4 regions of the Paenibacillus sp. FSL H8-0315 genome follow, and region 2 is predicted to be linked to each of the others. Evidence: a T-box and tRNA genes for the amino acid it is inferred to sense, from the RefSeq annotation. Region 2 holds a T-box; the other regions hold tRNA genes.
The links. A T-box is a leader RNA that pairs with one kind of tRNA and senses whether it is charged. The one in region 2 lies ahead of MHB56_RS10945 (glutamine--tRNA ligase/YqeY domain fusion protein), so its partner is inferred to be a tRNA-Gln.

Region 1 (5,317 bases), 120 kb from region 2:
TGGAGAATCGTTCTCTGCAATGAGAACATTCAAATCGGAAGCTCAGCTTCCACAATAGAACCCTCGGGTTCGAACACTCACTCGTGTTCAGTTTTGAAAGAGCAAGTCTCTTTCGTATGCGTTTGGTGGCGATAGCGGAGGGGTTCCACACGTACCCATCCCGAACACGACCGTTAAGCCCTCCAGCGCCGATGGTACTTGGACCGAAGGGTCCTGGGAGAGTAGGACGTTGCCAAGCGGACAACCAATTCATTGGTTGATTCACAATGTTATATATGTTATATGGGCTTTTAGCTCAGTTGGTTAGAGCGCACCTCTGATAAGGGTGAGGTCGGTGGTTCGAGTCCACCAAGGCCCACCATATAACATTATAGAGTAATTTTATGGGGCCATAGCTCAGCTGGGAGAGCGCCTGCCTTGCAAGCAGGAGGTCAGCGGTTCGATCCCGCTTGGCTCCACCATAAATTTTTAAATGAATAACTTTTTTAACTTGATCCTTGAAAACTGGATACCGAAACGAATTTGCGTTTTAGAACATCTTTTAGCAACTTGTGTAAACAAGTAAATGTTATTAGTGAGATTTTTCTTCGGAAAAATCAAGGTTAAGCTAATAAGAGCACACGGAGGATGCCTAGGCGCCAGGAGCCGACGAAGGACGTGGCGAACAACGAAACTGCCTCGGGGAGCTGTAAGCAAGCTTTGATCCGGGGGTGTCCGAATGGGGAAACCCAGCTGTGGTAATTCGCAGTTACTCATTTCTGAATACATAGGAAATGTAGAGGCAGACCAGGGGAACTGAAACATCTAAGTACCCTGAGGAAGAGAAAACAATAGTGATTCCGTCAGTAGCGGCGAGCGAACGCGGAACAGCCTAAACCTAAGAGCTTGCTCTTAGGGGTTGTGGGACGTCTCACATGGAGTTACAAAGGAATATGGTAGGCGAAGAGGTCTGGAAAGGCCCGCGATAGAGGTAAAAGCCCTGTAGCCTAAACTGTGTTCTCTCCGAGACGGATCCCGAGTAGTGCGGGGCACGTGAAACCCCGTATGAATCCAGCAGGACCATCTGCTAAGGCTAAATACTACCTGGCGACCGATAGTGAAACAGTACCGTGAGGGAAAGGTGAAAAGCACCCCGGAAGGGGAGTGAAATAGAACCTGAAACCGTGTGCTTACAAAAAGTCAGAGCCCTATTAATGGGTGATGGCGTGCCTTTTGTAGAATGAACCGGCGAGTTACGTTTAACATGCAAGGTTAAGCCGAGAAGGTGGAGCCGCAGCGAAAGCGAGTCTGAATAGGGCGAATTAGTATGTGGACGTAGACCCGAAACCGTGTGATCTACCCCTGTCCAGGGTGAAGGTGCGGTAACACGCACTGGAGGCCCGAACCCACGTACGTTGAAAAGTGCGGGGATGAGGTGGGGGTAGCGGAGAAATTCCAATCGAACTCGGAGATAGCTGGTTCTCCCCGAAATAGCTTTAGGGCTAGCCTCGGTATAAGAGTAGTGGAGGTAGAGCACTGATTGGGTGCGGGGTCCGCAAGGATTACCAAGCTCAGTCAAACTCCGAATGCCATATACTTATTGCCGGGAGTCAGACAGTGAGTGCTAAGATCCATTGTCAAAAGGGAAACAGCCCAGACCATCAGCTAAGGTCCCCAAGTGTGTGTTAAGTGGGAAAGGATGTGGAGTTGCACAGACAACCAGGATGTTGGCTTAGAAGCAGCCACCATTGAAAGAGTGCGTAATAGCTCACTGGTCGAGTGACTCTGCGCCGAAAATGTAACGGGGCTAAACACACCACCGAAGCTATGGCTAGATACGTATGTATCTGGGGTAGGGGAGCGTTGTGTAGGGGTTGAAGGTGTACTGAAAAGAGCGCTGGACACTACACAAGTGAGAATGCCGGTATGAGTAACGAAAAGATCAGTGAGAATCTGATCCGCCGAAAGCCCAAGGTTTCCTGAGGAAGGCTCGTCCGCTCAGGGTAAGTCGGGACCTAAGGCGAGGCCGAAAGGCGTAGTCGAAGGACAACAGTTTGAAATTACTGTACCACCGTAATCCGCTATGAGCGATGGGGTGACGCAGGAGGGTAGTGACGCGGACTGATGGATGTCCGTCTAAGCAGTGAGGCTGATGTGTAGGCAAATCCGCACATCGATAAGGCTGGGCTGTGATGGGGAGCGAAAATTGTAGTAGCGAAGGTCATGATCTCACACTGCCAAGAAAAGCCTCTAGCCAGGAGAAGGTGCCCGTACCGCAAACCGACACAGGTAGGCGAGAAGAGAATTCTAAGGCGCGCGGAAGAACTCTCGTTAAGGAACTCGGCAAAATGACCCCGTAACTTCGGGAGAAGGGGTGCCCCGGTAGTGTGAATAGCACGAGGGGGCCGCAGTGAAAAGGCCCAAGCGACTGTTTAGCAAAAACACAGGTCTGTGCGAAGCCGCAAGGCGAAGTATACGGGCTGACGCCTGCCCGGTGCTGGAAGGTTAAGGGGAGTGGTTAGGGGTAACCCGAAGCTATGAACCGAAGCCCCAGTAAACGGCGGCCGTAACTATAACGGTCCTAAGGTAGCGAAATTCCTTGTCAGGTAAATTCTGACCCGCACGAATGGCGTAACGACTTGGGCGCTGTCTCAACGAGAGATCCGGTGAAATTTTAATACCTGTGAAGATGCAGGTTACCCGCGACAAGACGGAAAGACCCCATGGAGCTTTACTGCAGCTTGATATTGAATTTGGGTACGATCTGTACAGGATAGGTGGGAGCCGTAGAAATCGGAGCGCAAGCTTCGGTGGAGGCGCCGTTGGGATACCACCCTGATCGTATCTAGGTTCTAACCTAGTGCCCTTACCGGGTACGGGGACCGTGTCAGGCGGGCAGTTTGACTGGGGCGGTCGCCTCCTAAAGAGTAACGGAGGCGTTCCAAGGTTCCCTCAGAATGGTTGGAAATCATTCGCAGAGTGCAAAGGCATAAGGGAGCTTGACTGCGAGACCTACAAGTCGAGCAGGGACGAAAGTCGGACTTAGTGATCCGGTGGTACCGCATGGAAGGGCCATCGCTCAACGGATAAAAGCTACCCTGGGGATAACAGGCTTATCTCCCCCAAGAGTCCACATCGACGGGGAGGTTTGGCACCTCGATGTCGGCTCATCGCATCCTGGGGCTGAAGTAGGTCCCAAGGGTTGGGCTGTTCGCCCATTAAAGCGGTACGCGAGCTGGGTTCAGAACGTCGTGAGACAGTTCGGTCCCTATCTGTCGTGGGCGCAGGAAATTTGAGAGGAGCTGTCCTTAGTACGAGAGGACCGGGATGGACGTACCGCTGGTGCACCAGTTGTTCCGCCAGGAGCATGGCTGGGTAGCTACGTACGGACGGGATAAGCGCTGAAAGCATCTAAGCGTGAAGCCCCCCTCAAGATGAGATTTCCCAATTAGTAAGACCCCTTGAAGACGACGAGGTAGATAGGTTGGAGGTGGAAGTGCAGCAATGCATGGAGCTGACCAATACTAATCGGTCGAGGGCTTATCCTATACGTAGAATGCAGATTCGTTTCGGATTCAGTTTTCAGGCGATTAAGCCTGAGCATTTACGCTGTAAATGCCCGTTTGGTGGCGATAGCGGAGGGGTTCCACACGTACCCATCCCGAACACGACCGTTAAGCCCTCCAGCGCCGATGGTACTTGGACCGAAGGGTCCTGGGAGAGTAGGACGTTGCCAAGCGGATATTCCCTGATAGCTCAGTTGGTAGAGCACTCGACTGTTAATCGAGTTGTCACAGGTTCGAGTCCTGTTCGGGGAGCCATGCTCTCATAGCTCAGCAGGTAGAGTGCTTCCATGGTAAGGAAGAGGTCACCGGTTCGAATCCGGTTGAGAGCTCCACAGATTTGCAAGGCCCGTTGGTCAAGGGGTTAAGACACCTCCCTTTCACGGAGGTAACATGGGTTCGAATCCCATACGGGTCACCAACTTTTACTTGTACTTACCCTTAGAGGGTCCCATAGATATGGAGGCTTAGCTCAGCTGGGAGAGCATCTGCCTTACAAGCAGAGGGTCGGGGGTTCGATCCCCTCAGCCTCCACCATAATCTTCCTAAGAGATTATGGGCAACATAGAGGTACCATCAATGGGGATTAGCCAAGCGGTAAGGCAACGGACTTTGACTCCGTCACTCATAGGTTCGAATCCTATATCCCCAGCCAAGTGCGAGCCATTAGCTCAGTTGGTAGAGCACCTGACTTTTAATCAGGGTGTCGAAGGTTCGAGTCCTTCATGGCTCACTTTTATTATTATTATGCGCGTGTGGCGGAATGGCAGACGCACCAGACTTAGGATCTGGCGTTTCACGACGTGGGGGTTCAAGTCCCTTCACGCGCACCACTTATTGCGGACGTGGCTCAGCGGTAGAGCATCGCCTTGCCAAGGCGAGGGTCGCGGGTTCGATTCCCGTCGTCCGCTCCATAATTTTGCGCCCTTAGCTCAGCTGGATAGAGCGTTTGACTACGAATCAAAAGGCCGGGAGTTCGAATCTCTCAGGGCGCGCCATTTTATTATTAAGCAATTATAGTATTTATAACGGGATGTAGCTCAGCTTGGTAGAGCACCTGGTTTGGGACCAGGGGGTCGCATGTTCAAATCGTGTCATCCCGATTTTCACCTTTGCGGGTGTAGTTCAATGGTAGAACTTCAGCCTTCCAAGCTGATAGCGTGGGTTCGATTCCCATCACCCGCTCCATAATTTTATAGTAACGGGATGTAGCTCAGCTTGGTAGAGCACCTGGTTTGGGACCAGGGGGTCGCATGTTCAAATCGTGTCATCCCGATACTCAGCTTAATCGCTGCTCAAAAGCTCTTACTTCGGTAAGGGCTTTTTTGTTATGTATTGAATATACATATAAATACATCATAAGAACGTATGTTCTATTATTCCTCCAAAAAAAATCGGACTTCCGGTGGAATTCCAATCCGTAGATAATAGTTTCTCCATGATTCCTCTTGTTCGGGGCTTCTGCTTGAAGATAATAATTTTACAGCAAATACATTAGCTTGACGTTCAAGCTTCCCAGGAGAGAAATAGGAGCTTTCCTCCAGAAAAAAGCGATTGATCCCCTTGTGAAGCCGATCATGTCCTAATTCATGCGCACAAACGAAGCGCTGCCATTCTACAGGCAACTCATTATGAATGACGATAAACCTTCTTCTTAGTTTTCGATAATATAATCCCTTTGTGCCAGTCCCCAGATTCATGAAACGAATTTGAATGCCTAGTGCTGCGGCAAGCTCGAACGGGCAGTTGGTTTTATATTTTTTAATCAGACTATT
Region 2 (5,317 bases):
CCTATGATTGCGACAGCATACGCAGAGATGATCTTTGGATTTCTGCAAGACCGGGCTGGACAAGGGCATCTCTCAGAGACCGTTACGATTCTAGAACTTGGAGCGGGAGCAGGCCGGTTAGCCTTCCATGTGCTTAAAAAGTTATGTGAAATCGTAGACTACGCAGATATTCCTCTTCCTCCTTTTCGTTATGTGATGAGTGATTTGCCTTCCAAAAATATATCCAGCTGGCAGCAGCACCCGAGCCTACTTCCTTACGTAGAGCAGGGTATTTTGGACTTCGCTCGTTTTGATGCTGTGCAGGATGTAGAACTACATTTAGTACACGCTAAGCTCAGCATTCGGCCGGGTGATTTACAGCAGCCATTGGTGATTGTGGCAAATTATTTTTTTGACAGCATTCCGCAAGAATTAATTTATGTGGATGAAGGAAAAATATATGAATGTGAGGTTTCGATCCAGTATTCGGCGGAAGTTGATCCGGATAACCCCTCCGATGCGCTCGGCAAAATCATCCCGCAGTACCATTATCGGCGTGCGGCTAGTTATGAAGAGGAGACTTATCCCTATCATGACGTTATAACGCTTTATCAGCAGAAGCTGGAGGATTCACATATACTCTTTCCGGTGGTGGGGCTTACTTGTCTGGAGCGGCTTGCGCGGCTCTCTACAGAGGGATTCGTGCTGCTTACAGCGGATAAGGGAGACCATCGCTTAGAGAACTGGGAATTTGCAGAACCTCCATTGCTGATTCATCACGGAAGCTTCTCTTTGACCGCGAATTATCATGCGATAGAGCATGTGCTGAAACAAAAAGGGGCGCATTCAATATTCACCAGTCATCACTATAAAAACCTGAACATCGGCTGTATTCTTATGCTACCAACACCGCTGAGCTATACAAACACTCGGCTGGGTTACAAGCGGTTTATAGAACGTTTTGGCCCGGATGATTTCTTTAGTATGAAGGAATGGATGGATCAGCAATTAGATACGATGGGGCTGCAGCAAATTTTGGCCTTTTGGCGTTTGGGTGGGTATGATGCTGAATGGTTTATCCATAGCGCTGAACAGATTTCGGAGCTGCTGCCGGGTGCCAGTGATGAAGAAATGCTGGATCTACAGCGAGGTATACAGTTGATGTGGACGGGCTATTATCCGATGGAACAGAGTTATGATCTGTCGCTAGATGCGGGGTTGCTGCTGTATGAAATGGATAAATTCGCGGAAGCATTGGGTTACTTAGAACGCTCCATGCATGCGAGTACGGAAGAACCATTGGCATCAGTGCTGTATAGCATGGCAATCTGTAACTATGAGCTAGGAGCTGAAGCTGCTGCATTGGAATACGCGCGTAGAGCTTTGGCTGCAGAGCCTGACAATGAAGTAGTATTGGAGCTCCTAACGGCGCTTAGCGGGGAATAAGCACATTTACATAGGGTTATCTTTTTGGTATCCTATACAAAATAATCAAACGCGATGACGAGAAGAGTACATGAAATCATTCCTTCACAGAGAGCCCTGGATGATGAGAACAGGGTAAGGGAGATTTTATCGAAACAAGCCTCTGAGCGGCATATCGGAACCGGACTAAGGGGATGGTATGACGGGAGCTCCTGTTATAGAGCTAGAGTATAAGCACTGCGCAAGATGTTTTGCCGTACTTGATGAGATTAATATGGCGACATATTAATGAACCTGGGGTGGTACCGCGAGAATTTCGTCCCCAAGACCATAAGTCTTGGAGGTGAGGTTCTTTTTATTTTGCAGATTAAGCAGGCGGATATCACTTATAAACAGGAGGTAACACCAATGAACGAGGAACCGGAAGTATTAGCAGAGAGTTACATCGACAGATTGATTCAAGAAGAGCTGGAAGCAGGGACTTACAGTAGAGATATTTGCACGAGATTTCCACCGGAGCCTAACGGGTATCTGCACATTGGCAGTGCGTATGCTATTCATACGAACTATACGACTGCGAAAAAGTATGGCGGGAAGTTCCATTTGCGCTTTGATGACACCAATCCTTTAAAAGAGGATCTGGAGTATGTAAATGCCATCATCGAAGATATTCAATGGATGGGCTATCCACCGGACTATATTTTTTATGGATCAGACTATTCTGAGAAAATATACAATAGCGCAGTTACGTTAATCCGAAAAGGAAAGGCGTATGTCTGTGATTTATCACCTGAAGAGGTGACAGCCTATAGAGGGACGCTTACGGAGCCGGGAAAAAACAGCCCGTTCCGGGAGCGTTCTGTGGAAGAGAATTTACGGTTGTTTACGGAGATGAAAGCTGGAGATTATCCAACGGGAGCCAGAGTGTTGCGGGCTAAAATAGATATGAGCTCACCTAATATCAACTTACGTGATCCGGTGCTTTACAGAATCATTCATGCGGAGCATTATAGAACGGGTAACGAATGGTGTATCTATCCGATGTATGATTTTGCCCATCCTATACAAGATGCTATCGAAGGGATTACGTATTCCTTATGCTCGATTGAATTTAAGGATCATCGGCCGCTCTATGAGTGGGTATTGAAGGAGCTGGATATCCCTAAGGCTCCTAAGCAAAGAGAGTTTGGACGGGTGAACATCACCGGAGTTGTGACGAGTAAACGGTATATCAGACAGCTGGTTACAGGCCATTATGTGGATGGCTGGGATGACCCGAGACTTCCTACGCTTCGCGGTTTACGCAGAAGAGGTTTTACGCCGGAGAGTATCCGGAATTTTGTGAAGGAAATTGGCTTTGTCAGAAATAGCACCATTGTGGATATTGCCATGTTAGAGCATGCGCTTAGACAAGATTTGAAGGCAAAGGTTCCAAGTGTGATGGCTGTTCTTAAGCCTTTAAAAGTGGTCATTACTAATTATCCTGAGGATCATAATGAAGGGCTGACGATTGAGAATAACAGTGAAGATAAGTCACTTGGAGAAAGAGAGGTTCCTTTTTCACGAACCCTTTATATTGAACAAGAAGATTTCATGGAGGAGCCGCTAAAAGGTTATCACAGGCTTACTATGGGGAATGAAGTAAGGCTAAAGGGTGCTTATTTCATAAAATGCAATGAAGTAATCAAGGATGAAGTTACCGGAGAAATCCTAGAGCTTCGCTGCACCTATGATCCGAGAACGAAGAGCGGAAGCGGGTTTAATGAACGGAAGGTTAAGGCGACCATTCACTGGGTATCGGCAGACCATGCTATCAAGGCTGATGTTCATCTATATGAGCGTCTGCTGAAAGATAACGACGGTCCTAAAGAAGACGGTGAGCGCTGGGACGAGTATCTTAATCCAGATTCCTTAACGATCCTGAAGGATTGTTTGCTGGAGCCATCAATGGGCAACGCAAGGCCAGAAGATAAATTTCAATTGATCCGGCACGGATTTTTCTGTGTGGATAAGAAGTATACCACAGCAGATAAGCTGGTGCTGAACCGGATAGTACCGCTCAAGGACACATGGAAGAAAAATTCATAAGCAGCTTAAGCTGGGCGAAGATCGGGTAATTCCTGATCATCGTCCAGCTTTTTTTGTGCCTAGTCGTTGGTGAACAAGCAAATGAAAATTCCATATGAAACATGTTTACATTTTTCAGAAATAAGCATATACTTTAAATATAAGTTGCACAGGGGAAACTTTCGTGTATATAGACAACTTTTTCAGGGCAAGAGGAGGAATTGAAATGCTCGAACAAACTTTAGTAGAACAACCACATATAAAACAACATAAGAACTCGGTTTCAGCACAAGCCGTACTTAACGGGGAGATCAAAGGGATTAAACGATTACTTCCTTTTCTAGGCCCAGCTTTTATCGCTGCTGTTGCTTATCTGGATCCAGGTAATTTTGCCACCAATATTACGGCGGGCTCCAAATATGGATATCTCTTATTGTGGGTGATCGTGGCCTCTAATCTAATGGCTGTGCTAATCCAAGCGTTATCCGCCAAGCTGGGGATTGCGACAGGCAAGAACTTGCCTGAGATCGCTCATGATCGTTTTCCGAAGAGTGTATCTATCTTCTTATGGATTCAAAGTGAGCTAGTGATTATAGCTACGGATCTGGCAGAGTTTATCGGGGCGGCATTAGGACTATATCTCTTATTTGATATTCCCATGCTGCCAGCAGCACTGATTACTGCGGTGGGCTCATTTGCTATCTTAGAGCTGCAACGCCGGGGATACCGCTCCCTAGAGGCAGGGATTGCCGCGATGATCCTTATAGTCGTATTAGCCTTCGCTTTTCAAGTTATTGTAGCTAAACCGGATATGGGAGCAGTTGCCGTAGGCATGTTTACACCTAAGTTTGAAGGGGTGGACAGCATCCTATTGGCCGCAGGAATTCTAGGTGCAACCGTGATGCCACATGCGATTTACCTGCATTCATCACTTACACAGAACCGTATCGTCGGGGTGAATGAATCGGAGAAAAAACAGATTTTCAAATTGGAATTTATAGATATTATTATTGCGATGATTATCGCAGGTGCAGTAAATCTGGCTATGGTAATTGTCTCCGCGGCATTGTTTTTCAAAAATGGTCTCGTGGTTGAGGATCTGGATGTCGCGTTTCAACAATTTGGTCACTTAGCTGGGCCAGTAACGGCGATCTCGTTTGGGTTGGGACTACTCATTGCGGGACTGTCGAGTTCCTCCGTAGGGACTATGGCTGGCGATGTGGTTATGCAAGGCTTCATCAACAAAAGAATTAACCTGTACTTGCGCCGTGCGATTACCATCATTCCGCCACTAGCGATCATTGGTTTTGGTGTGAATCCAACCAAAGCACTCGTGATCAGTCAGGTGATCCTGTCCTTTGGGATTGCGTTCGCGTTGATTCCGCTGGTTGTGTTTACAAGCAATCGCCAGATTATGGGCGGGTTAGTGAATCGCAAAGTGACAGCCACTCTGGGCTGGATTATCTCCGGTCTGGTTGTATCGTTGAACTTGTTCTTGGTCTATCAAATGCTCGTATAAGGAAGCAGTCAAAAGAGCCCAACCCACAGATCTCCTCAGATCATACCTGAGAGATACATGGGTCGGGCTTTTTTTGGAGTGTTGTTCCAGCCAGTTATTTAAAATAATCCGCAACGCCTTCAGCGATGGCTTTAGCCGCTTTTTTCTGATAGGAGGCCTTGCGGACAATGGACTCGTCTGTAGGATTGGTAAGGAATCCAAGCTCAACCAAGGTAGCTGGAATCCGATTCTCCCTTAGGATGTGATAATCGCCAAAGGACAACCCGTTGCTTTTCAGACCGATGCCTTGCCCCAGTCGGGTTTCAATCGCCCGCGCCAGCTTCAAAT
Region 3 (5,317 bases), 120 kb from region 2:
TGCCCGTACCGCAAACCGACACAGGTAGGCGAGAAGAGAATTCTAAGGCGCGCGGAAGAACTCTCGTTAAGGAACTCGGCAAAATGACCCCGTAACTTCGGGAGAAGGGGTGCCCCGGTAGTGTGAATAGCACGAGGGGGCCGCAGTGAAAAGGCCCAAGCGACTGTTTAGCAAAAACACAGGTCTGTGCGAAGCCGCAAGGCGAAGTATACGGGCTGACGCCTGCCCGGTGCTGGAAGGTTAAGGGGAGTGGTTAGGGGTAACCCGAAGCTATGAACCGAAGCCCCAGTAAACGGCGGCCGTAACTATAACGGTCCTAAGGTAGCGAAATTCCTTGTCAGGTAAATTCTGACCCGCACGAATGGCGTAACGACTTGGGCGCTGTCTCAACGAGAGATCCGGTGAAATTTTAATACCTGTGAAGATGCAGGTTACCCGCGACAAGACGGAAAGACCCCATGGAGCTTTACTGCAGCTTGATATTGAATTTGGGTACGATCTGTACAGGATAGGTGGGAGCCGTAGAAATCGGAGCGCAAGCTTCGGTGGAGGCGCCGTTGGGATACCACCCTGATCGTATCTAGGTTCTAACCTAGTGCCCTTACCGGGTACGGGGACCGTGTCAGGCGGGCAGTTTGACTGGGGCGGTCGCCTCCTAAAGAGTAACGGAGGCGTTCCAAGGTTCCCTCAGAATGGTTGGAAATCATTCGCAGAGTGCAAAGGCATAAGGGAGCTTGACTGCGAGACCTACAAGTCGAGCAGGGACGAAAGTCGGACTTAGTGATCCGGTGGTACCGCATGGAAGGGCCATCGCTCAACGGATAAAAGCTACCCTGGGGATAACAGGCTTATCTCCCCCAAGAGTCCACATCGACGGGGAGGTTTGGCACCTCGATGTCGGCTCATCGCATCCTGGGGCTGAAGTAGGTCCCAAGGGTTGGGCTGTTCGCCCATTAAAGCGGTACGCGAGCTGGGTTCAGAACGTCGTGAGACAGTTCGGTCCCTATCTGTCGTGGGCGCAGGAAATTTGAGAGGAGCTGTCCTTAGTACGAGAGGACCGGGATGGACGTACCGCTGGTGCACCAGTTGTTCCGCCAGGAGCATGGCTGGGTAGCTACGTACGGACGGGATAAGCGCTGAAAGCATCTAAGCGTGAAGCCCCCCTCAAGATGAGATTTCCCAATTAGTAAGACCCCTTGAAGACGACGAGGTAGATAGGTTGGAGGTGGAAGTGCAGCAATGCATGGAGCTGACCAATACTAATCGGTCGAGGGCTTATCCTATAGTTAGAATGCAGATTCGTTTCGGATTCAGTTTTCAGGCATCAAGCCTGGTATGAATATTCCCTGATAGCTCAGTTGGTAGAGCACTCGACTGTTAATCGAGTTGTCACAGGTTCGAGTCCTGTTCGGGGAGCCATATGGAGAGGTGTCCGAGTTTGGCCGAAGGAGCACGATTGGAAATCGTGTAGGCGCCACAAGCGTCTCGAGGGTTCGAATCCCTCTCTCTCCGCCACAAATTTTTAATTAGTATGGCCCGTTGGTCAAGGGGTTAAGACACCTCCCTTTCACGGAGGTAACATGGGTTCGAATCCCATACGGGTCACCAAATTTTCACTTGATTTATCCTAGTGGACTTTGGTACAATAACAATTGTTGTTTATGGAGGCTTAGCTCAGCTGGGAGAGCATCTGCCTTACAAGCAGAGGGTCGGGGGTTCGATCCCCTCAGCCTCCACCATAACACTTTCTTACTGACGCGGGGTGGAGCAGCCCGGTAGCTCGTCGGGCTCATAACCCGAAGGCCGCAGGTTCAAATCCTGCCCCCGCAACCAATTAACTTAAGCAATTATATCTTTTGGAACCGTGGTGTAGTTGGCCTAACATGCCTGCCTGTCACGCAGGAGATCGCGGGTTCGAATCCCGTCGGTTCCGCCATTTTCATCATGGCTCGGTAGCTCAGTCGGTAGAGCAGAGGACTGAAAATCCTCGTGTCGGCGGTTCGATTCCGTCCCGAGCCACCATTTATCATCACAAAAGAATGAGTGCCATGCCGGTGTAGCTCAATTGGTAGAGCAACTGACTTGTAATCAGTAGGTTGGGGGTTCAAGTCCTCTCGCCGGCACCATCCTTGGAGGATTAGCGAAGTGGCCAAACGCATCAGACTGTAAATCTGCTCACGTGAGTGTTCGGTGGTTCGAATCCATCATCCTCCACCAGTTTTTAGGGGCATAGTTTAAAGGTAGAACAACGGTCTCCAAAACCGTTGGTGTGGGTTCAATTCCTGCTGCCCCTGCCAAGTTCTTTCTAAAGTTTAATATGGCGGCCGTGGCGAAGGGGTTAACGCACCGGATTGTGGTTCCGGCATTCGTGGGTTCGAGACCCATCGGCCGCCCCATTTACTTTAAAATGAATAATGGCAACAATATCAACTTAATATGGCGACTGTGGCGAAGGGGTTAACGCACCGGATTGTGGTTCCGGCATTCGTGGGTTCGAGACCCATCAGTCGCCCCATTTTACTTTAAAATGTTATTGGGGATTAGCCAAGCGGTAAGGCAACGGACTTTGACTCCGTCACTCATAGGTTCGAATCCTATATCCCCAGCCATTTTATGCGGACGTGGCTCAGCGGTAGAGCATCGCCTTGCCAAGGCGAGGGTCGCGGGTTCGATTCCCGTCGTCCGCTCCAAAATTTACATGGCGCCATAGCCAAGTGGTAAGGCAAAGCTCTGCAAAAGCTTTATCCCCAGTTCAAATCTGGGTGGCGCCTCCATTTAGTTCATATGTGCCGGCGTGGCGGAATGGCAGACGCGCTCGACTCAAAATCGAGTGGGAAACCGTGGAGGTTCGAGTCCTCTCGCCGGTATCTTAAAAAGGTTTGTAAGATTGCTTTTATAAGCATTCTTACAAACCTTTTTTCTTTATGTTCTTGGGTTTACAGCATTAAGCCGTTGAAATAGAGAAACTCTCTATTCAACGGCTTTTTTAATCTGATTAGTGATTAACCTGATTGATTATTAATGCGGAATGCTCGCGGAGTAAGACCTATTTCTCGTTTAAACATATTGCAGAATTGGGCATCGTTCACAAAACCTGCAGCAGCGGATACTTCAGAGATTTGCATCTGAGTATGACGTAATAGAGATTTTGCATAATCCAGGCGTTTTAACAGCAAATACCGCAGGGGTGAAGACCCGAAACGTTCTTTAAATAGATGGCGAAAACGATCGTAACTATATCCGGACATTTCTGATAGTGTTTCGACGGACAATTTATGGCGATAATGCTCATTCATATAATTAAGGACATATTGTACTCGATCTTCTGTTGGGGATTGATATCCAGAGGCACTAAGAAGCCTCATAAGATGGACGGTAATCTCGCTCATTTGTAGGTTTAGAAGCTCAGAGAATCCGTCTTGCTTGCGTGTAAACTCTGCTTTCATTCGCAGCAGGATTTGAAGAACGGTCTGATCTTTATCATCTTCATATACGCCGAGCAGATTACTCATATTAGGGTGTTCTGAGTGGAAGCCTACAAATAATACATTTGCATCCTCACGGTGGTGCTCGTCATGTTTATGATTGGGTGGCACAAGCGCGAAAGAAGAGGAGCGAAAATGGTAACTTCGTGGGCCAACATTGGTTGTCCCTACCCCCTGTAAATAATAGACTAGTTCGTAGCATTCATGCTGGTGTGGAGGGATATAAGTATTTAGCTCATGTGTGGCACTTACAATATATAGAACACGATCCATGATGATCCTCCAATACTTATGTTTTAGCCGAATCGTACAAAACTATGACCGAAATCATATAATTATTTTTAATAATATTTGTTATGATCGTATCAATAAATCCGAAAGTTCGCAACCTGACTGGCCATCTCGTTCGGAAATAAAGCGGATTATTAATAATAATGGTATTTTTATTGCTATTTTTGAGCCTAAACGTTAAATTTATTACTTTCAATGATACTTTATTTGGAAAAAAGAGAATTTCCATTTGAACCGTGAATTACACAATGGGTGAAGATGGGATTCTGCGGATTACTAACCAACTAAAATTAGGGGTGGAATAGAGTAATGAATAAAAAAGTTCTTTCTTTGTTGTTATTAATGGTGATGGTTCTGGTCACAGCATGTGGAAATAACACGTCCAATAACGGTTCTTCTGCGAATACTGGATCAAACGCTGCTGAGGGTGGAGAAACAGGTGCAGGGGATAAACTCAAGGTTGTATTGCTGATTCCGGGGACACTTGGGGATAAATCATTTTTTGATTCCGCTAATAACGGCTTGCAAAAGGTTAAGGATGAACTTGGTGCAGAAACAAAGGTTGTTGAAATGGGCGTTGATAAAACGAAATGGGAGCCTACATTTAACGATATCGCTTCCGAGGATTGGGATGTAATTATTTCTGGCGGTTCTGAAATTACAGAGATGTTTAATGCAACGGCAGAATTGTATCCAGACAAAAAATTCATTAATTATGATACCGACATCGATGAAGCACCAGATAACATGTACAACATGTCTTATGCGACAAATGAAGTATCTTTCTTGGCAGGTGCCGTAGCAGCATTAGCTACACAATCGGATATGCCGAATGCTACCCCTGAGAATGTGATTGGGTTTGTGGGCGGTATGGATATTCCGGGGATTAATGCTTTCTTGGTCGGTTACATTCAAGGCGCTCAGTACGTTGATCCTGATGTAAAAGTGGCTGTGTCGTACGCTGGTGATTTTGTTAACCCTGCAAAAGGTAAGGAGCTGTCTCTAATTCAATATAACTCCGGTGTGGATGTTATTTTTAACGTGGCTGGGGGTACAGGTCTTGGGATCTTTGACGCAGCTAAAGAGAAGAAAAAATATGCAATCGGTGTAGACTCCGATCAGGCAATGTTGATTAACGATACGGATAGTGAAAAAGCAAATCTAATCGTTACTTCATCGATTAAAAAGATTGATACGGCTATTCTAGGTGCAGTGAAGAGATTGCAAGAGGGTACGCTAGAAATGGGCAAACGTGATGTATTGAGCTTTGTAGATGATGGTGTAGGTATTGCTGAGAATGATATTTATAAAAATGTATTCCCGGCTGATCTTCAGGCCAAGGTTGAAGAAGTGAAGCAAAAGCTGATCAATAAAGAAGTTAAAGTGGATAATGCGATGGGGATGGAAACCGCAGAGGTAGAAGCTATTCGTAACGCAGTTAAGCCTTAAGCTTTAAATCTTAAGATCAGCTCTATAGAGATAAACCTACAGTTGGAGATTCTTCTAGTCAGGGGAATTCCAGCTGTATATTTTTGCAGACC
Region 4 (5,317 bases), 1.7 Mb from region 2:
CATAACAGGTTTACAAGGAATGTGCTACTTAGAGGGGGTGAAATCTACTATGAACCATAGTCTTATCTATGAAGGCTCACGGACACAGCTGCTTCAGCAGCTTATCTATTTTGATGAGGAAAAAATCGCATTTCTAAATCAGTACTTTCCGGTACGGAGCAAAGATAGAAGCAACGCTGAAACGCTGTTATCCCGTTATTGCTCCGAGCTGGAACAATTACTAACTGAGTTCAATGGTGAAGATTTAAATTCACAGGTCTTTATCGGAAGTCAGCTGCAGCTTCGTTACTTGGACGATAATACTACAGATATCTATACCATCGTATTTCCTAACCAAGCAGAACCTAACAATAACAAGATTTCTATGTTGTCACCTATAGGCATGCAGCTGCTGCTGGCTGAGCTCGGCAGTACTTGTCAGCTAGCGATTCCTTCAGGTCAACTAGAGGTGAAGATCGAAAGCATTAAGTTCGTGAATAATGGTGAAGTAGGCGTTCTTATATAAGGACGATCCCTTATATACCCGCTACAGCAGCGTCCCTTTCCAGATATTAAGGAGGAGGACGCTGTTCTATTATTTAAGCCTCAAACCTTCTTCCAGCTTATTAACTGACTTCTGGATCCTTGCTGCTCTGGTTTCCGGTCTTTTCGCCCCTTCGATCCAGCTCACATATTCCTTCCGATAGGAATAAGCCAAGCTGTTATAATACACCTCTGCCTGCTCATTGCTGCTTAGTGCGTCCAGAAAATCTTCTGGAGCTTCTATCTCTCGCAATTGATGATCTTGTTCCATTGTCACCCGTACTATATCTCCAGGTTGAGCATGGGCTAAGTCTCGCAGTTCTTTTTTCACGACCATAAAATGTTTCCCATTACCATGCGGCATGAGTGTTCCTTTATAGGGAATGTCATTCAGGCTTCCTTTAACTTGTATCCTTGATTTAGTTTCATATATTTGTTCAGCGTCAAAAGGAACCGTAAGATATGTCCAACTCCCATTCGTATCTGGTCTGACTAACCTTGCTTCAAATTCAAACATTGGCCCCTCCTCAAATAAAATCTCTAGTTCCTATTGTATCCATACGTGCTTAACTATACAAAAAAACACCCGCCTAATACCGGCAGGTGTTTCTCTTTATAAGCGGGTGATGGGAATCGAACCCACGCTATCAGCTTGGAAGGCTGAAGTTCTACCATTGAACTACACCCGCAAAGGTATAAAATCGGGATGACACGATTTGAACATGCGACCCCCTGGTCCCAAACCAGGTGCTCTACCAAGCTGAGCTACATCCCGTTAACAATACTATAACTGCTTAGTAATAAAAATGGCGCGCCCTGAGAGATTCGAACTCCCGGCCTTTTGATTCGTAGTCAAACGCTCTATCCAGCTGAGCTAAGGGCGCAAAATCTATATGGAGCGGACGACGGGAATCGAACCCGCGACCCTCGCCTTGGCAAGGCGATGCTCTACCGCTGAGCCACGTCCGCAAAAACATGGTGCGCGTGAAGGGACTCGAACCCCCACGTCGTGAAACGCCAGATCCTAAGTCTGGTGCGTCTGCCAATTCCGCCACACGCGCACACTTTAAAGAAAATGGTGAGCCATGAAGGACTCGAACCTTCGACACCCTGATTAAAAGTCAGGTGCTCTACCAACTGAGCTAATGGCTCTCATAAATGGCTGGGGATATAGGATTTGAACCTATGCATGACGGAGTCAAAGTCCGTTGCCTTACCGCTTGGCTAATCCCCAATAATAATTAACTAAATGGCGGAACCGACGGGATTCGAACCCGCGATCTCCTGCGTGACAGGCAGGCATGTTAGGCCAACTACACCACGGTTCCATAGACATAATGCATAAGTGTAAATTGGTTGCGGGGGCAGGATTTGAACCTGCGGCCTTCGGGTTATGAGCCCGACGAGCTACCGGGCTGCTCCACCCCGCGTCATTAATTAGTATATACTATTCATTTTCACCATACCAGCTTATCCCTAAACATAATGTATAAGAGTAAATTGGTTGCGGGGGCAGGACTTGAACCTGCGACCTTCGGGTTATGAGCCCGACGAGCTACCGGGCTGCTCCACCCCGCGTCAGTGAAAAAAAATGGTGGAGGCTGAGGGGATCGAACCCCCGACCCTCTGCTTGTAAGGCAGATGCTCTCCCAGCTGAGCTAAGCCTCCATGATATGACCCGTATGGGATTCGAACCCATGTTACCTCCGTGAAAGGGAGGTGTCTTAACCCCTTGACCAACGGGCCATGCTAATAATTTTATGGCGGAGAGAGAGGGATTCGAACCCTCGAGACGCTTGTGGCGCCTACACGATTTCCAATCGTGCTCCTTCGGCCAAACTCGGACACCTCTCCATAAATGGCTCCCCGAACAGGACTCGAACCTGTGACAACTCGATTAACAGTCGAGTGCTCTACCAACTGAGCTATCAGGGAATATGGTGGGCCTTAGTGGACTCGAACCACCGACCTCACCCTTATCAGGGGTGCGCTCTAACCAGCTGAGCTAAAGGCCCTTCTAAGACATATTAATATTAAGGGCAAAAAAAATACCACGGGTAATGTGGTTGTCCGCTTGGCGGCGTCCTACTCTCCCAGGACCCTTCGGTCCAAGTACCATCGGCGCTGGAGGGCTTAACGGTCGTGTTCGGGATGGGTACGTGTGGAACCCCTCCGCTATCGCCACCAAACGGGCATTTACAGCGTAAATGCTCAGGCTTAATCGCCTGAAAACTGAATCCGAATTGAATTTGCGTCGCCCGTCATCTCTTCGGGGCCCCCGGAAAGTATTCGGAATTAGCTTCGCAGCCTTTTCTTCACTTTTTGGGGTATTTTTAGGATAAGCCCTCGACCGATTAGTATTGGTCAGCTCCATGCATTGCTGCACTTCCACCTCCAACCTATCTACCTCGTCGTCTTCAAGGGGTCTTACTAATTGGGAAATCTCATCTTGAGGGGGGCTTCACGCTTAGATGCTTTCAGCGCTTATCCCGTCCGTACGTAGCTACCCAGCCATGCTCCTGGCGGAACAACTGGTGCACCAGCGGTACGTCCATCCCGGTCCTCTCGTACTAAGGACAGCTCCTCTCAAATTTCCTGCGCCCACGACAGATAGGGACCGAACTGTCTCACGACGTTCTGAACCCAGCTCGCGTACCGCTTTAATGGGCGAACAGCCCAACCCTTGGGACCTACTTCAGCCCCAGGATGCGATGAGCCGACATCGAGGTGCCAAACCTCCCCGTCGATGTGGACTCTTGGGGGAGATAAGCCTGTTATCCCCAGGGTAGCTTTTATCCGTTGAGCGATGGCCCTTCCATGCGGTACCACCGGATCACTAAGTCCGACTTTCGTCCCTGCTCGACTTGTAGGTCTCGCAGTCAAGCTCCCTTATGCCTTTGCACTCTGCGAATGATTTCCAACCATTCTGAGGGAACCTTGGAACGCCTCCGTTACTCTTTAGGAGGCGACCGCCCCAGTCAAACTGCCCGCCTGACACGGTCCCCGTACCCGGTAAGGGCACTAGGTTAGAACCTAGATACGATCAGGGTGGTATCCCAACGGCGCCTCCACCGAAGCTTGCGCTCCGATTTCTACGGCTCCCACCTATCCTGTACAGATCGTACCCAAATTCAATATCAAGCTGCAGTAAAGCTCCATGGGGTCTTTCCGTCTTGTCGCGGGTAACCTGCATCTTCACAGGTATTAAAATTTCACCGGATCTCTCGTTGAGACAGCGCCCAAGTCGTTACGCCATTCGTGCGGGTCAGAATTTACCTGACAAGGAATTTCGCTACCTTAGGACCGTTATAGTTACGGCCGCCGTTTACTGGGGCTTCGGTTCATAGCTTCGGGTTACCCCTAACCACTCCCCTTAACCTTCCAGCACCGGGCAGGCGTCAGCCCGTATACTTCGCCTTGCGGCTTCGCACAGACCTGTGTTTTTGCTAAACAGTCGCTTGGGCCTTTTCACTGCGGCCCCCTCGTGCTATTCACACTACCGGGGCACCCCTTCTCCCGAAGTTACGGGGTCATTTTGCCGAGTTCCTTAACGAGAGTTCTTCCGCGCGCCTTAGAATTCTCTTCTCGCCTACCTGTGTCGGTTTGCGGTACGGGCACCTTCTCCTGGCTAGAGGCTTTTCTTGGCAGTGTGAGATCATGACCTTCGCTACTACAATTTTCGCTCCCCATCACAGCCCAGCCTTAATGATGTGCGGATTTGCCTACACATCAGCCTCACTGCTTAGACGGACATCCATCAGTCCGCGTCACTACCCTCCTGCGTCACCCCATCGCTCATAGCGGATTACGGTGGTACAGTAATTTCAAACTGTTGTCCTTCGACTACGCCTTTCGGCCTCGCCTTAGGTCCCGACTTACCCTGAGCGGACGAGCCTTCCTCAGGAAACCTTGGGCTTTCGGCGGATCAGATTCTCACTGATCTTTTCGTTACTCATACCGGCATTCTCACTTGTGTAGTGTCCAGCGCTCTTTTCAGTACACCTTCAACCCCTACACAACGCTCCCCTACCCCAGATACATACGTATCTAGCCATAGCTTCGGTGGTGTGTTTAGCCCCGTTACATTTTCGGCGCAGAGTCACTCGACCAGTGAGCTATTACGCACTCTTTCAATGGTGGCTGCTTCTAAGCCAACATCCTGGTTGTCTGTGCAACTCCACATCCTTTCCCACTTAACACACACTTGGGGACCTTAGCTGATGGTCTGGGCTGTTTCCCTTTTGACAATGGATCTTAGCACTCACTGTCTGACTCCCGGCAATAAGTATATGGCATTCGGAGTTTGACTGAGCTTGGTAATCCTTGCGGACCCCGCACCCAATCAGTGCTCTACCTCCACTACTCTTATACCGAGGCTAGCCCTAAAGCTATTTCGGGGAGAACCAGCTATCTCCGAGTTCGATTGGAATTTCTCCGCTACCCCCACCTCATCCCCGCACTTTTCAACGTACGTGGGTTCGGGCCTCCAGTGCGTGTTACCGCACCTTCACCCTGGACAGGGGTAGATCACACGGTTTCGGGTCTACGTCCACATACTAATTCGCCCTATTCAGACTCGCTTTCGCTGCGGCTCCACCTTCTCGGCTTAACCTTGCATGTTAAACGTAACTCGCCGGTTCATTCTACAAAAGGCACGCCATCACCCATTAATAGGGCTCTGACTTTTTGTAAGCACACGGTTTCAGGTTCTATTTCACTCCCCTTCCGGGGTGCTTTTCACCTTTCCCTCACGGTACTGTTTCACTATCGGTCGCCAGGTAGTATTTAGCCTTAG

Region 1: it has a tRNA-Gln gene. The T-box ahead of MHB56_RS10945 (glutamine--tRNA ligase/YqeY domain fusion protein) is inferred to sense a tRNA for this amino acid. The anticodon was not compared.
Region 3: it has a tRNA-Gln gene. The T-box ahead of MHB56_RS10945 (glutamine--tRNA ligase/YqeY domain fusion protein) is inferred to sense a tRNA for this amino acid. The anticodon was not compared.
Region 4: it has a tRNA-Gln gene. The T-box ahead of MHB56_RS10945 (glutamine--tRNA ligase/YqeY domain fusion protein) is inferred to sense a tRNA for this amino acid. The anticodon was not compared.

Annotation. Positions count from the first base shown of each region.
Region 1 is NZ_JBBOTA010000001.1:2,656,229-2,661,545, reverse strand. It holds rRNA gene rrf (5S ribosomal RNA) at 122-238, shown strand; tRNA gene MHB56_RS11560 (tRNA-Ile) at 285-361, shown strand; tRNA gene MHB56_RS11555 (tRNA-Ala) at 386-461, shown strand; rRNA gene MHB56_RS11550 (23S ribosomal RNA) at 601-3,527, shown strand; rRNA gene rrf (5S ribosomal RNA) at 3,602-3,718, shown strand; tRNA gene MHB56_RS11540 (tRNA-Asn) at 3,725-3,800, shown strand; tRNA gene MHB56_RS11535 (tRNA-Thr) at 3,802-3,877, shown strand; tRNA gene MHB56_RS11530 (tRNA-Glu) at 3,889-3,963, shown strand; tRNA gene MHB56_RS11525 (tRNA-Val) at 4,004-4,079, shown strand; tRNA gene MHB56_RS11520 (tRNA-Gln) at 4,123-4,197, shown strand; tRNA gene MHB56_RS11515 (tRNA-Lys) at 4,203-4,275, shown strand; tRNA gene MHB56_RS11510 (tRNA-Leu) at 4,292-4,375, shown strand; tRNA gene MHB56_RS11505 (tRNA-Gly) at 4,382-4,456, shown strand; tRNA gene MHB56_RS11500 (tRNA-Arg) at 4,464-4,540, shown strand; tRNA gene MHB56_RS11495 (tRNA-Pro) at 4,572-4,645, shown strand; tRNA gene MHB56_RS11490 (tRNA-Gly) at 4,657-4,730, shown strand; tRNA gene MHB56_RS11485 (tRNA-Pro) at 4,745-4,818, shown strand; gene MHB56_RS11480 (ImmA/IrrE family metallo-endopeptidase) at 4,919-5,317, opposite strand, start outside.
Region 2 is NZ_JBBOTA010000001.1:2,537,188-2,542,504, reverse strand. It holds gene MHB56_RS10950 (SAM-dependent methyltransferase) at 1-1,425, shown strand, start outside; T-box leader at 1,471-1,731, shown strand; gene MHB56_RS10945 (glutamine--tRNA ligase/YqeY domain fusion protein) at 1,813-3,492, shown strand; gene MHB56_RS10940 (Nramp family divalent metal transporter) at 3,698-4,990, shown strand; gene MHB56_RS10935 (N-acetylmuramoyl-L-alanine amidase) at 5,085-5,317, opposite strand, start outside.
Region 3 is NZ_JBBOTA010000001.1:2,417,682-2,422,998, reverse strand. It holds rRNA gene MHB56_RS10440 (23S ribosomal RNA) at 1-1,283, shown strand, start outside; tRNA gene MHB56_RS10435 (tRNA-Asn) at 1,344-1,419, shown strand; tRNA gene MHB56_RS10430 (tRNA-Ser) at 1,423-1,515, shown strand; tRNA gene MHB56_RS10425 (tRNA-Glu) at 1,534-1,608, shown strand; tRNA gene MHB56_RS10420 (tRNA-Val) at 1,664-1,739, shown strand; tRNA gene MHB56_RS10415 (tRNA-Met) at 1,757-1,833, shown strand; tRNA gene MHB56_RS10410 (tRNA-Asp) at 1,859-1,936, shown strand; tRNA gene MHB56_RS10405 (tRNA-Phe) at 1,947-2,022, shown strand; tRNA gene MHB56_RS10400 (tRNA-Thr) at 2,051-2,126, shown strand; tRNA gene MHB56_RS10395 (tRNA-Tyr) at 2,132-2,217, shown strand; tRNA gene MHB56_RS10390 (tRNA-Trp) at 2,224-2,297, shown strand; tRNA gene MHB56_RS10385 (tRNA-His) at 2,321-2,396, shown strand; tRNA gene MHB56_RS10380 (tRNA-His) at 2,440-2,515, shown strand; tRNA gene MHB56_RS10375 (tRNA-Gln) at 2,535-2,609, shown strand; tRNA gene MHB56_RS10370 (tRNA-Gly) at 2,616-2,690, shown strand; tRNA gene MHB56_RS10365 (tRNA-Cys) at 2,701-2,774, shown strand; tRNA gene MHB56_RS10360 (tRNA-Leu) at 2,789-2,867, shown strand; gene MHB56_RS10355 (AraC family transcriptional regulator) at 3,003-3,758, opposite strand; gene MHB56_RS10350 (BMP family ABC transporter substrate-binding protein) at 4,086-5,225, shown strand.
Region 4 is NZ_JBBOTA010000001.1:4,272,174-4,277,490, reverse strand. It holds gene MHB56_RS18605 (GreA/GreB family elongation factor) at 50-505, shown strand; gene MHB56_RS18600 (YdeI/OmpD-associated family protein) at 575-1,039, opposite strand; tRNA gene MHB56_RS18595 (tRNA-Gly) at 1,141-1,211, opposite strand; tRNA gene MHB56_RS18590 (tRNA-Pro) at 1,224-1,297, opposite strand; tRNA gene MHB56_RS18585 (tRNA-Arg) at 1,330-1,406, opposite strand; tRNA gene MHB56_RS18580 (tRNA-Gly) at 1,417-1,491, opposite strand; tRNA gene MHB56_RS18575 (tRNA-Leu) at 1,499-1,583, opposite strand; tRNA gene MHB56_RS18570 (tRNA-Lys) at 1,599-1,674, opposite strand; tRNA gene MHB56_RS18565 (tRNA-Gln) at 1,682-1,756, opposite strand; tRNA gene MHB56_RS18560 (tRNA-Asp) at 1,773-1,850, opposite strand; tRNA gene MHB56_RS18555 (tRNA-Met) at 1,876-1,952, opposite strand; tRNA gene MHB56_RS18550 (tRNA-Met) at 2,024-2,100, opposite strand; tRNA gene MHB56_RS18545 (tRNA-Val) at 2,115-2,190, opposite strand; tRNA gene MHB56_RS18540 (tRNA-Glu) at 2,197-2,268, opposite strand; tRNA gene MHB56_RS18535 (tRNA-Ser) at 2,284-2,376, opposite strand; tRNA gene MHB56_RS18530 (tRNA-Asn) at 2,382-2,457, opposite strand; tRNA gene MHB56_RS18525 (tRNA-Ile) at 2,461-2,537, opposite strand; rRNA gene rrf (5S ribosomal RNA) at 2,595-2,711, opposite strand; rRNA gene MHB56_RS18515 (23S ribosomal RNA) at 2,857-5,317, opposite strand, start outside.